Regions from separate parts of the Streptomyces sp. NPDC048636 genome, predicted to be linked through region 2. Evidence: riboswitches for the same ligand, from Rfam matches in the RefSeq annotation. Region 2 holds a riboswitch; each other region holds the start of a gene.
What was found. Region 2 has a riboswitch for thiamine pyrophosphate ahead of thiC (phosphomethylpyrimidine synthase ThiC). Riboswitches for the same ligand answer to the same signal wherever they lie in the genome.
Positions count from the first base shown of each region.

Region 1 (3,267 bases), on a different contig from region 2:
CGGCCTGCCGGCCGGCGAGTTCACCGGGACCGACCCGGGCGCCGGAGGCGAACAGCCCGGGTGAGGCTCCTGCCGAGCACGGCCAGCAGCTTGACGTGCCGGTGGACGGCGTGGCGGGTGCCGGATACGGGGTGCCGGATACGCTCTGGACCACATCGAGCCAGGGCATGGTGCGCCCGGGGGTGTCCAGGACCAGCGGTACCGAACTCCGGGCGGTGGACGTCAGGTCGAAGCGCCGGGGTGCGAGGCCGGGAACGGGGACCCGGGACGGGCCTGTCGGTGCCCGCCGTCACCATGGTGCGTATGGCCACTCACGAGAACACCGCGCCCGACGCCCTGCACACACTGGCCCGCACCCATCTGCCCCCGGACATGGCCGACCGCTGGACGGGGCTGCTGCGCCCGGCCGCCCACCTCCGGGCGGCCGGTCCGGGCGACCCCGTGGTCGGTCAGCTCGGCGGTCTGCCCCGGCTGCCCGAGTCCATCGAATGGCCCGTCTGGGAAGGCTATGGCCCGCTGTCGTTCGTGGCCGTGGTCGACTGCGCCGCGCTGCCCGTGGACGAGTTGGACATCCCCCTGCGCCCGGAAGGCCGGCTGGCCTTCTTCTCTTTCGAGGACGAGGAGGGCGAGGCCGTGGTGGACACCTGCGATCCGGACACCTGGGCGGGTGCGCGGCTGCTGCATCTGCCGTCCGAGGCCGCCGACTTGCCCGAGCGGCCCGCGCCCGAAGGGCTCACCCCGTACCGGGCCGTGCCACTGACCGCCAAGGTGGCGCCGAGCGCGCCGGACTCCGAATCGCTCGTGCTGAACGCCGAGTTCGGGCTCGGCGCGCTGTCCGTCAAGGAGCTCTTCGCCCATCCGGTGCGGTGTGCCACATTCATGGAGGCGCTGTGGGACCACCAGGGCACCGTCGCGCACCAGATCGGTGGGCACGCCCAGAACGTGCAGGGCCCCGTGGAGGTCTGGGCCGCCAAGGCCGTCCTGGGCGACGAGGTCGACTGGGAGGATCCGCGGATCGAGGAGGAGGCGGCGCGATGGGTGCTGCTGGCCCAGTTCGACTCCGACGAGGACACCGGGATGATGTGGGCCGACGGCGGTGTCCTGTACTGGCTGATCCGGCCCGAGGACCTCGCCGCGGGCCGTTTCGAGGCGGCGATGTTCACCTGGCAGTCCGGTTGACCCTCCGCCGGGCCGACCGGTGGCGGGCCCGCTGTCGTGCGCCCTCGGCGGGGTGCCACGGGGCGAAGCGTTACGCTGGGGCCGCCTTACCGGACACGGGGTGCCCCTGCGGGGGCTGAGATCACACCCGTCGAACCTGAACCAGTTAGCACTGGCGGAGGGATGTCATCGATGTCATTGCCACATGCGCCCGGCGGCCCGGCCACCACCGGCCCGGCTTCCGTACACGACGGCCGGATGCCCACCGCACCCGGCGATCTGCGGGTCGAGGCCCATGGCATCGCGCCCGTACCCGAGGGCCACCGCTACGGCGGGCCGGGGCGGCTGTTCACCGTGTGGTTCGCCCCGAACCTGACCATGACCGGTGTGTTCACCGGCACCATCGGCATCGCCTTGGGCCTCGACTTCGCCACCGCGCTGACCGCCGTGGTCCTGGGCACCCTGCTGGGCGCCGTACCCACCGCGTATCTCGGCACCTGGGGCAGTCTCACCGGGGCCGGACAGCTGCCACTGGCGCGGCTGGCCTTCGGCCGGGCCGTCGCGGTGCCCGGTGTCCTCCAGTGGCTTTCCTCGGTCGCCTGGGACGCGCTCATCGGGCTCTTCGGCGGGGACGCGCTGGCCCGGCTGTGCGGCTGGCCGTTCTGGCTGGGGGTGCTGGTGATGATGGCCGCCCAGGGAGCGCTCGGAGTGCTGGGCTACGAGGCCATCCACCGGATGCAGACGGTGATGACGTTCGTGCTCGCCGCCGCGTTCCTCGCACTGGCCGTGAAACTGACCGACGGCACACACCCGACCGCCACCGGCGCGGCCCACGGCGCCGACCGTGCCGGTGCCTTCATCCTGACCAGCACGATCGCGCTGAGTCTCGCGCTGTCGTGGGCGCCGTACGCCAGTGACTTCAGCCGCTATCTGCCGCGCGCGACGTCACGGGTGCGGATGTTCTGGTGCACCCTTCTCGGGGTCACCCTCTCCTTCGTGGCGGTGCAGGCGCTCGGCCTGTGGGGCGCCTCGGTGCTCACCGACCAGACGGCCCGGGGCGTGGACGAGGCGCTGGGCGGTGGCACACCGGGCGCACTCGGGCTGCTGGCCGTGGCACTGGCCGCGCTGTGCAGCAACGCCATGAACGACTACAGCGGCTCACTGGCCCTCCAGACCGTCGGGGTGCGGATTCCGCGTCCGCTGGCGGCCGCCCTGGCCGCCGTACTCGGCTTCCCGCTGGTGCTGTGGATGCACGCCGCGGACACCACCGCCCGATTCCAGAACGTGCTGCTGTTCGTCGGCTACTGGATCCCCGGTTTCGTCGCCGTCGTGGCCGTCGACTGGTTCGCCCGGGCCCGGGCCCGCGAGGGCGCCCCCGTCGACCTGGCCACCGAGAGCGCCCGGCCGCAGCCCTGGTGGCCCGCGCTGCTGGCGTTCGCGGCCGCCTTCGCCGCGGCGGTACCGTTCATGGACACCACCCTGTACACGGGTCCGGTGGCGGAGGCGCTGCACGGCGCCGATCTCGCCTATTACACGGCCTTCCTCGCGGCACTCCTGGTCTACGCACCGATCAGACTGCGCCGCCACGCGCCCGCCCGGGCACCGCGCCGCACCGGCCCGGTGCCGGAGTGAGGCCCGGCGCCGCCCCTGTCCTCCGCCGCCGTCCCGACCCCGTTCCGGAGCGTTCCGCCATGGCCCCTTCCGACCTCCCCGAGCACACCGCCTTCGCCGCGCACGCCCTCGCCCGGGTGCGGGACACCACCCCGCTGGTGCAGTGTCTGACCAACGCGGTCGTCACCGGCTTCACCGCCAACGCGCTGCTGGCCCTGGGCGCCTCCCCCGCGATGGTGGACATCCCCGAGGAGGCCGGGCCGTTCGCCGGGATCGCCTCGGGTGTACTGGTCAACCTGGGCACCCCGCACGCCGAGCAGCGCACCGCCATGGCCGAGGCGGCGCGGGCGGCCGCGGCGGCCGGAACGCCATGGGTGCTGGACCCGGTGGCGGTCGGCGCGCTACCGGTGCGCACCGGGTTGGCGCGGCGGCTGCTGGAGCTGCGGCCCACCGTGATCCGCGGCAACGCCTCGGAGATCATCGCCCTGGCGGACGGCG
Region 1 covers NZ_JBEZHR010000017.1:118,482-121,748, reverse strand. Annotated here, with positions in the region: gene AB0C66_RS31925 (hypothetical protein) at 1-169, opposite strand, end outside; gene AB0C66_RS31920 (YwqG family protein) at 304-1,179, shown strand; TPP riboswitch at 1,266-1,359, shown strand; gene AB0C66_RS31915 (cytosine permease) at 1,351-2,790, shown strand; gene thiM (hydroxyethylthiazole kinase) at 2,850-3,267, shown strand, end outside.
Region 1: linked by a shared signal. The riboswitch ahead of AB0C66_RS31915 (cytosine permease) and the one ahead of thiC (phosphomethylpyrimidine synthase ThiC) in region 2 are both predicted to bind thiamine pyrophosphate.

Region 2 (3,267 bases):
CGCCGTGTTCCTTGGCGATCCGGTTGAGCTCACCGAGCGTGCGCAACTCGGCGAACTGCGCCTCGTCGTTGGCGTCCGCGATCGACCCCGGACGCAGTCCGTCGCCCAGCGAGTAGGTGACGTCGTAGGCCGCGAGGATCTCGCAGAGTTCCTCGAAGTGGGTGTAGAGGAAGCTCTCCTGGTGGTGGGCCAGACACCAGGCCGCCATGATCGAGCCGCCGCGCGAGACGATGCCGGTCTTGCGGCGGGCGGTCAGCGGGACGAACGGCAGCCGGACGCCCGCGTGCACCGTCATGTAGTCGACGCCCTGCTCGGCCTGTTCGACGACCGTGTCCTTGTAGATCTCCCAGGTCAGCTCCTCGGCCTTGCCGTCGACCTTCTCCAGGGCCTGGTAGAGCGGCACGGTGCCGATGGGCACGGGGGAGTTGCGCAGCACCCACTCACGGGTGGTGTGGATATTGCGGCCGGTGGACAGGTCCATGACCGTGTCGGCGCCCCAGCGGGTCGCCCAGGTCATCTTCTCGACCTCCTCCTCGATGGAGGAGGTCACCGCGGAGTTGCCGATGTTGGCGTTGACCTTCACCAGGAACCGCTTGCCGATGATCATCGGCTCGATCTCCGGGTGATTGACGTTGGCGGGCAGGACGGCCCGGCCCGCCGCGATCTCCTCCCGGACGACCTCCGGGGAGACGTTCTCGCGTACGGCCACGTACTCCATCTCGGCCGTGATCTCGCCCCGCCGGGCATAGCCGAGTTGGGTCACCCGGGCGCCGTCCCGGCCGCGCCGCGGCTGACGCGGACGGCCGGGGAAGACCGCGTCGAGATTGCGCAACCCGCCCCGGGGCGAGGTGTGTTTGAGCCCGTCGTCCTCGGGCCGGACCGGACGGCCCGCGTACTCCTCGGTATCGCCGCGGGCGATGATCCAGTTCTGCCGCAGCGGGGCGAGTCCGCGGCGGACATCGGTGTCGATCTGGGGGTCGGTGTACGGACCGGAGGTGTCGTAGAGCGTCACATCGCGGCCATTGGTGAGGTGCACTCGGCGGACCGGGATCTGGAGGTCCGGGCGGGAACCAGTGATATATCCCTTATGCCACCCGATGTCGGTAGCGTTCTCGCGCATGCGTGCGTCCTGCTGAGTCATGAGACCCACTCCCTACGCCGGCATTACCCGGTAACAGGTTCAGCGGTCGGCGCAGCTGTCGCGTCAGCGCCCTCTCAGCCCGGTGCTCCGAGCTCCCGCGTTTGCAAAGGTGCCCCCACGCTAACGGGTCTCCGGCGGAACTGAACAGGGGGCCCACCCCGCTCACGGCGAGTTGCGATGATGCGGGCGTGACCTCGACACCCCAGCACCCCCAGGCAGGACGGGACGGCCCGCCCGCCCCGGATCACCACGACGACGGCCAGGGCCATGCGCACGGCGCCGGCCACGGCCACTCACATGCCCACGGCCCGGCCACTCCCGTCTCCTCCCGCCTCCGCAAGGTCATCGCGGCGGTGCTCATCCCCTTCGCCGCGGCCGTGGCCGCCGGGCTGATCGTGCTCTGGCCGGGCGGCACCCCCGATCACTCGGCGGGGCAGCGCAGCGGACTCGGCTTCGACCAACAGACCGTCTCCGGAAGGGTGGTGAAGGTCGAGGAGGTCAACTGCGCGGCCGTGGGCGCCCAGCCGCGGCAGCCCGCCGAACCGGGTCAGGACAGCGCGGCACAGAACGGCGGCGGTGGAGCGGGCGGCGGGAAGGGCCGCTGTGAGAAGGCCACCGTCGAGGTCACTTCGGGCAAGGACAAGGGCCGCCGGTTTCCCGAGATCATCCAGCCCAGTTCCTCACGGAAGCTCAGCGCCGGACAGGAGCTGAAGCTGGCGTACGCGCCCAAGGCGCCCGAAAACCTCCAGTACTCCGTCTCGGACGTGGACCGGTCGATGCCGATGGCGCTGCTCGCCGGGCTCTTCGCGCTCGCCGTCGTGGCGGTCGGACGGCTGCGCGGGGTCTTCGCGCTGGTGGCACTGGCCATCAGCTTCGGGGTGCTGACCCTGTTCATCCTCCCGGCGATCCTCCAGGGCTCCAATCCGCTGGTGGTCGCGGTCATCGGGGGCAGCGCGATCATGCTGATCGCGCTCTATATGTGCCACGGGCTGACGGCGAGAACCTCCGTGGCGGTCCTCGGCACCCTGGTCTCGCTGCTGCTGATCGGCGTGCTGGGCTCGGTGTTCATCGGCTGGGCCAGCCTGACCGGGAACACCGACGACCAGACCGGTCTGGTGCACGGTCTCTACCCGGACATCGAGATAAGGGGTCTGCTGCTCGCGGGCGTGATCATCGGCTCGCTCGGGGTGCTGGACGATGTCACGGTCACCCAGACCTCGGCGGTGTGGGAGCTGCGGGACGCCGACCCGGCGGCGAGTCGGCGGAAGCTCTACGCGTCGGCGATGCGGATCGGGCGGGACCACATCGCGTCCGTCGTCAACACACTGGTGCTGGCGTACGCGGGCGCGTCGCTTCCGCTGCTGCTGCTGTTCTCGATCGCGGACAGCGGTGTGGGCACGGTGGCGACGAGCGAGATCGTCGCGGAGGAGATCGTACGGACGCTCGTGGGCAGCATCGGGCTCGTCGCCTCGGTGCCGGTGACCACGGCACTGGCCGTGCTCGTGGTCTCCGCGGACCGCGCACCGCTGGGCGCGGCGGCGCCCGGGAAGCCCGTCGAGGGAGCGGAGGTCCCGGGCCAGCCGGGACCGCGCGTCGGCCGGGGCGGACGCGGTAAGCGCCGCCGGGCGCGGGCGCGTTGAGCCACGGCATCCGGCCAGGGGGCGCCATGGCGCACGGCCAGGGGGCGCGGCGCATCCCGTGCCCCCTGCCGGACAGGGCCTAACCCGCGTACCGGTCCTCGGCGAGGATGCGGTCCAGTTCCGCGTCGAGGTCACCGACCGGATCGCAGGCCTTGGGCTCCTCGCCGAACGGGACCAGCCGGTCCGTACGGTCCAGGAAGGCCACCAGCGGGGCGGCTCCGGCCCGGAACAGGGCCCGCTCGCTGCCCACTTGGAGCCTGATGAAGACATCGGAGAGGCCCTCGGGCGCGGCGGGCGCGATCCGCACATCGCCCTCGCCGGTGGGTCTGCTCAGCCCGTCCAGCAGCAGTTCACGGGCGAACGCCCAGCTCACCGGGGCGTCACCGGGCAGATGGAAGGTGATCTCCACCGCGTACGGATCGCCGCTGTCATAGGACAGCTCCACCGGGATCCGGAAGGAGAGGTCCTGCGAGACCAGGAAGGTCA
Region 2 covers NZ_JBEZHR010000007.1:346,870-350,136, reverse strand. Annotated here, with positions in the region: gene thiC (phosphomethylpyrimidine synthase ThiC) at 1-1,141, opposite strand, end outside; TPP riboswitch at 1,134-1,250, opposite strand; gene AB0C66_RS21680 (YibE/F family protein) at 1,330-2,781, shown strand; gene AB0C66_RS21675 (SsgA family sporulation/cell division regulator) at 2,861-3,267, opposite strand, start outside.

Region 3 (3,267 bases), on a different contig from region 2:
GCCGGGCAGGGCGATCAGCAGGGTGAGGGCGGTGGAGGCGGCCGCCTGCCAGCCGGTGAACCACAGGATGTCCACCACGGCGGGGTCGCTCACCACCTCGGGGATCCGGCCGAACCGCCACCGGCCGTCGGCGCGCAGCCCCCGGGTGACGATGGCGGCCACCGGATAGGCGAAGAAGACCCCGAAGAACGCGAGGGGCACGGCCATCAGGGCGAGGCGCACCGCCGCGCCGCGCGGATCGCGCCGCCGCTTTCCCTCTCCCGTGTCCCGGGTGGTCTTGGGGTTCTCCGTGTGCCGGGTCCCTACAGGACGAGCGAGGACCATGCCTTGACCCACGGCTCACGGTTCTTGGCGATCTTCTGCGGGGAGAGGGTCGCCGGGTCGGCGATCTCGACCCCGTACCGGGTGAAGAGCTCGGGCAGCTTGACGTCCCCGCGCGCCGGGTTGACGTACATCCTGAGCGGAACGTCCGCCTGGAACCGCTTGGTGAGCAGGAAGTCCAACAGCGCCTTGCCTCCCCGGGAGTTGGACGCGCCGTTCAGCAGTCCGGCGAATTCCACCTGCCGGAAACACGTTCCCGTGGCCACTCCGGTCGGGGCCTTGGCGGGCTTGTTCTTGAGGTCCGCCACTCCGGCGGGCGGGCTGGAAGCATAGGAGACGACGAGCGGCTTGTCGCCCTTGCCGCCGCCGGAGAAGCGGTCGAAGTACGCCTGCTCCCAGCCGTCGACGACCTCGACGCCATTGGCCCGCAGCTTCTTCCAGTAACCCTTCCAGCCGTCGTCCCCATACCTGGCGGCGGTGCCGAGGAGGAAGCCGAGACCGGGTGAGGAAGTGGCCGCGTTCTCGGTGACGAGCAGGTTCTTGTAGGCGGGCTTGGTGAGGTCCTCGAGGGTCCGGGGCGGCGCCAGCTTCTTCTCGGTGAAGTACGCGCGGTCGTAGTTGACGCAGATATCGCCGTAGTCGACGGGGGTGACGCGGTGCTTGTCGCCGTCCAATTGGAGCGCGGCGGGCACCTTGTCCAGGCCCTTGGCCCGGTACGGCGTGAACAGGTCGTGGTCGAGGGCGCGGGAGAGCAGGGTGTTGTCGACACCGAAGAAGACGTCGCCCTGTGGATGGCCCTTGGACAGGATGGCCTGGTTGACGGCCGAACCCGCGTCGCCGCCGGTCTGTCTGCGCACCTTGTAGCCGGTCCGCTCGGTGAACTCGGCGAGCACGTCCTTGGAGACCGCGAAGGAGTTGTGCGAGACCAGGGTGACGGTCTTGGCGTCCGCACCGCCGCCCTGGGAGTCCTCCGCACAGCCCGAGAGGGGTATGAGGCCGAGCGAACCGAGGAGGGCGGCGCCGATGGCACGCCGGAGGTGGCTGTTCATGCTGTGCTGACTCCCTACGCCGGTATGACCCGGATCAGGTCCGAGGGTCTGCGGCCGTGCCGCACTCTCAGCGCCCTGAGCGCTCCCCTGTCGGAATGTTCATTTGTACGACGGTGCGATGTTTCGCGAAGGCACCGTATCAGCCGCCGTTCAGCGCTCCGTGGCCGCCAGTTGCCCGCAGGCGCCGTCGATCTCCTGCCCCCGGGTGTCCCGGACGGTCACCGGCACACCGCGCGCCTCCAGGGCCGCCACGAACGCCTTCTCGTCCTCGGGACGGGAGGCCGTCCACTTGGAACCGGGCGTCGGGTTGAGCGGGATGAGGTTGACGTGCACCCGGCGCCCCTTGAGCAGCCGCCCGAGCAGATCGGCCCGCCACGCCTGGTCGTTGATGTCCTTGATCAGGGCGTACTCGATGGAGATCCGGCGGCCGGACTTCTCCGCGTACTCCCACGCGGCGTCCAGCACCTCGCGGACCTTCCAGCGCGTGTTGACCGGGACGAGGGTGTCGCGCAGCTCGTCGTCGGGGGCGTGCAGGGAGACCGCGAGCCGGCACGTGAAGCCCTCATCGGCGAATCGCAGCATCGCCGGAACCAGTCCGACGGTGGAGACCGTGATCCCGCGCTGGGAGAGGCCGAGGCCGTCCGGCTCGGGGTCGGTGAGCCTGCGGATGGCGCCGACGACCCGGTTGTAGTTGGCCAGCGGCTCGCCCATGCCCATGAAGACGATGTTGGACAGCCGGGCCGGTCCGCCGGGGATCTCGCCGTCCCGCAGGGCCCGCATCCCGTCGACGATCTGGTGGACGATCTCGGCGGTGGACAGATTGCGGTCCAGACCCGCCTGGCCGGTGGCGCAGAACGGACAGTTCATCCCGCAGCCCGCCTGTGAGCTGATGCACATGGTGACCCGGTCCGGGTAGCGCATCAGCACGGACTCCACCAGCGTGCCGTCGAAGAGCCGCCACAGGGTCTTGCGGGTCGTGTCGTCGTCACAGCTGATGTGCCGCACCACGCTCATCAGGTCCGGAAGCAGCCCGGCCGCCAGCTTCTCGCGGGCGGCGGCGGGGACGTCCGTCCACTGGGCCGGGTCGTCGGTGTACCGCGCGAAGTAGTGGCGCGACACCTGACCGGCCCGGAACGGCTTCTCCCCCAGGGCCGCGACGGCCTCACGGCGCTCGGCGGGGGTGAGATCGGCAAGGTGCCGCGGGGGCTTCTTGGCCCCGCGCGGCGCGACGAAAGTGAGTTCTCCGGGCTTAGGCATGGTTCACCCAGTGTCGCAGACGTACGAAGGGCCCCGCGCCGCCCGGGGCGCGGGGCCGATCGGCGGGCCGGTCAGCCTCCGCCGACGAAGATCACCATCAGCAGCCACACCACCGGAGCGGTGGGCAGCAGCGAGTCCAGCCGGTCCATGATCCCGCCGTGGCCGGGCAGCAGCTTGCCCATGTCCTTGATGCCGAGATCCCGCTTGATCATGGATTCGCCGAGGTCGCCGAGGGTGGCGCTGACCGCGACCGCGAAGCCGAGCACCAGCCCCTGCCACCACGCGCCGCCGTCGATCAGGAACTCCATGCACAGCGCGCCCGCGACCATGGCGAACGCCACCGCGCCCATCAGCCCCTCACGGGTCTTCCCGGGGCTGATCCGCGGCGCGAGCGGATGCTTGCCGAAGCGCCAGCCGACCGCGTACGCGCCGGTGTCGCTGACCACGGTGAGCAGCAGGAAGGTGAGCACCCGCCACGCGCCGTCCTCGGTGTCCAGCATGAGGGCCACGAAGGTGGCGAGGAACGGCACGTAGAACGCGGCGAAGACACCGGCCGTGACATCCCTGAGGTAGTTGTCCGGCGGTTCGGTCATCCGCCACACCAGCACCGCGAGGGAGGTCAGCGCCACCGCCACCCAGG
Region 3 covers NZ_JBEZHR010000001.1:1,200,750-1,204,016, reverse strand. Annotated here, with positions in the region: gene AB0C66_RS05515 (iron ABC transporter permease) at 1-207, opposite strand, end outside; gene AB0C66_RS05510 (thiamine ABC transporter substrate-binding protein) at 303-1,370, opposite strand; TPP riboswitch at 1,365-1,469, opposite strand; gene rlmN (23S rRNA (adenine(2503)-C(2))-methyltransferase RlmN) at 1,521-2,627, opposite strand; gene AB0C66_RS05500 (phosphatidate cytidylyltransferase) at 2,699-3,267, opposite strand, start outside.
Region 3: linked by a shared signal. The riboswitch ahead of AB0C66_RS05510 (thiamine ABC transporter substrate-binding protein) and the one ahead of thiC (phosphomethylpyrimidine synthase ThiC) in region 2 are both predicted to bind thiamine pyrophosphate.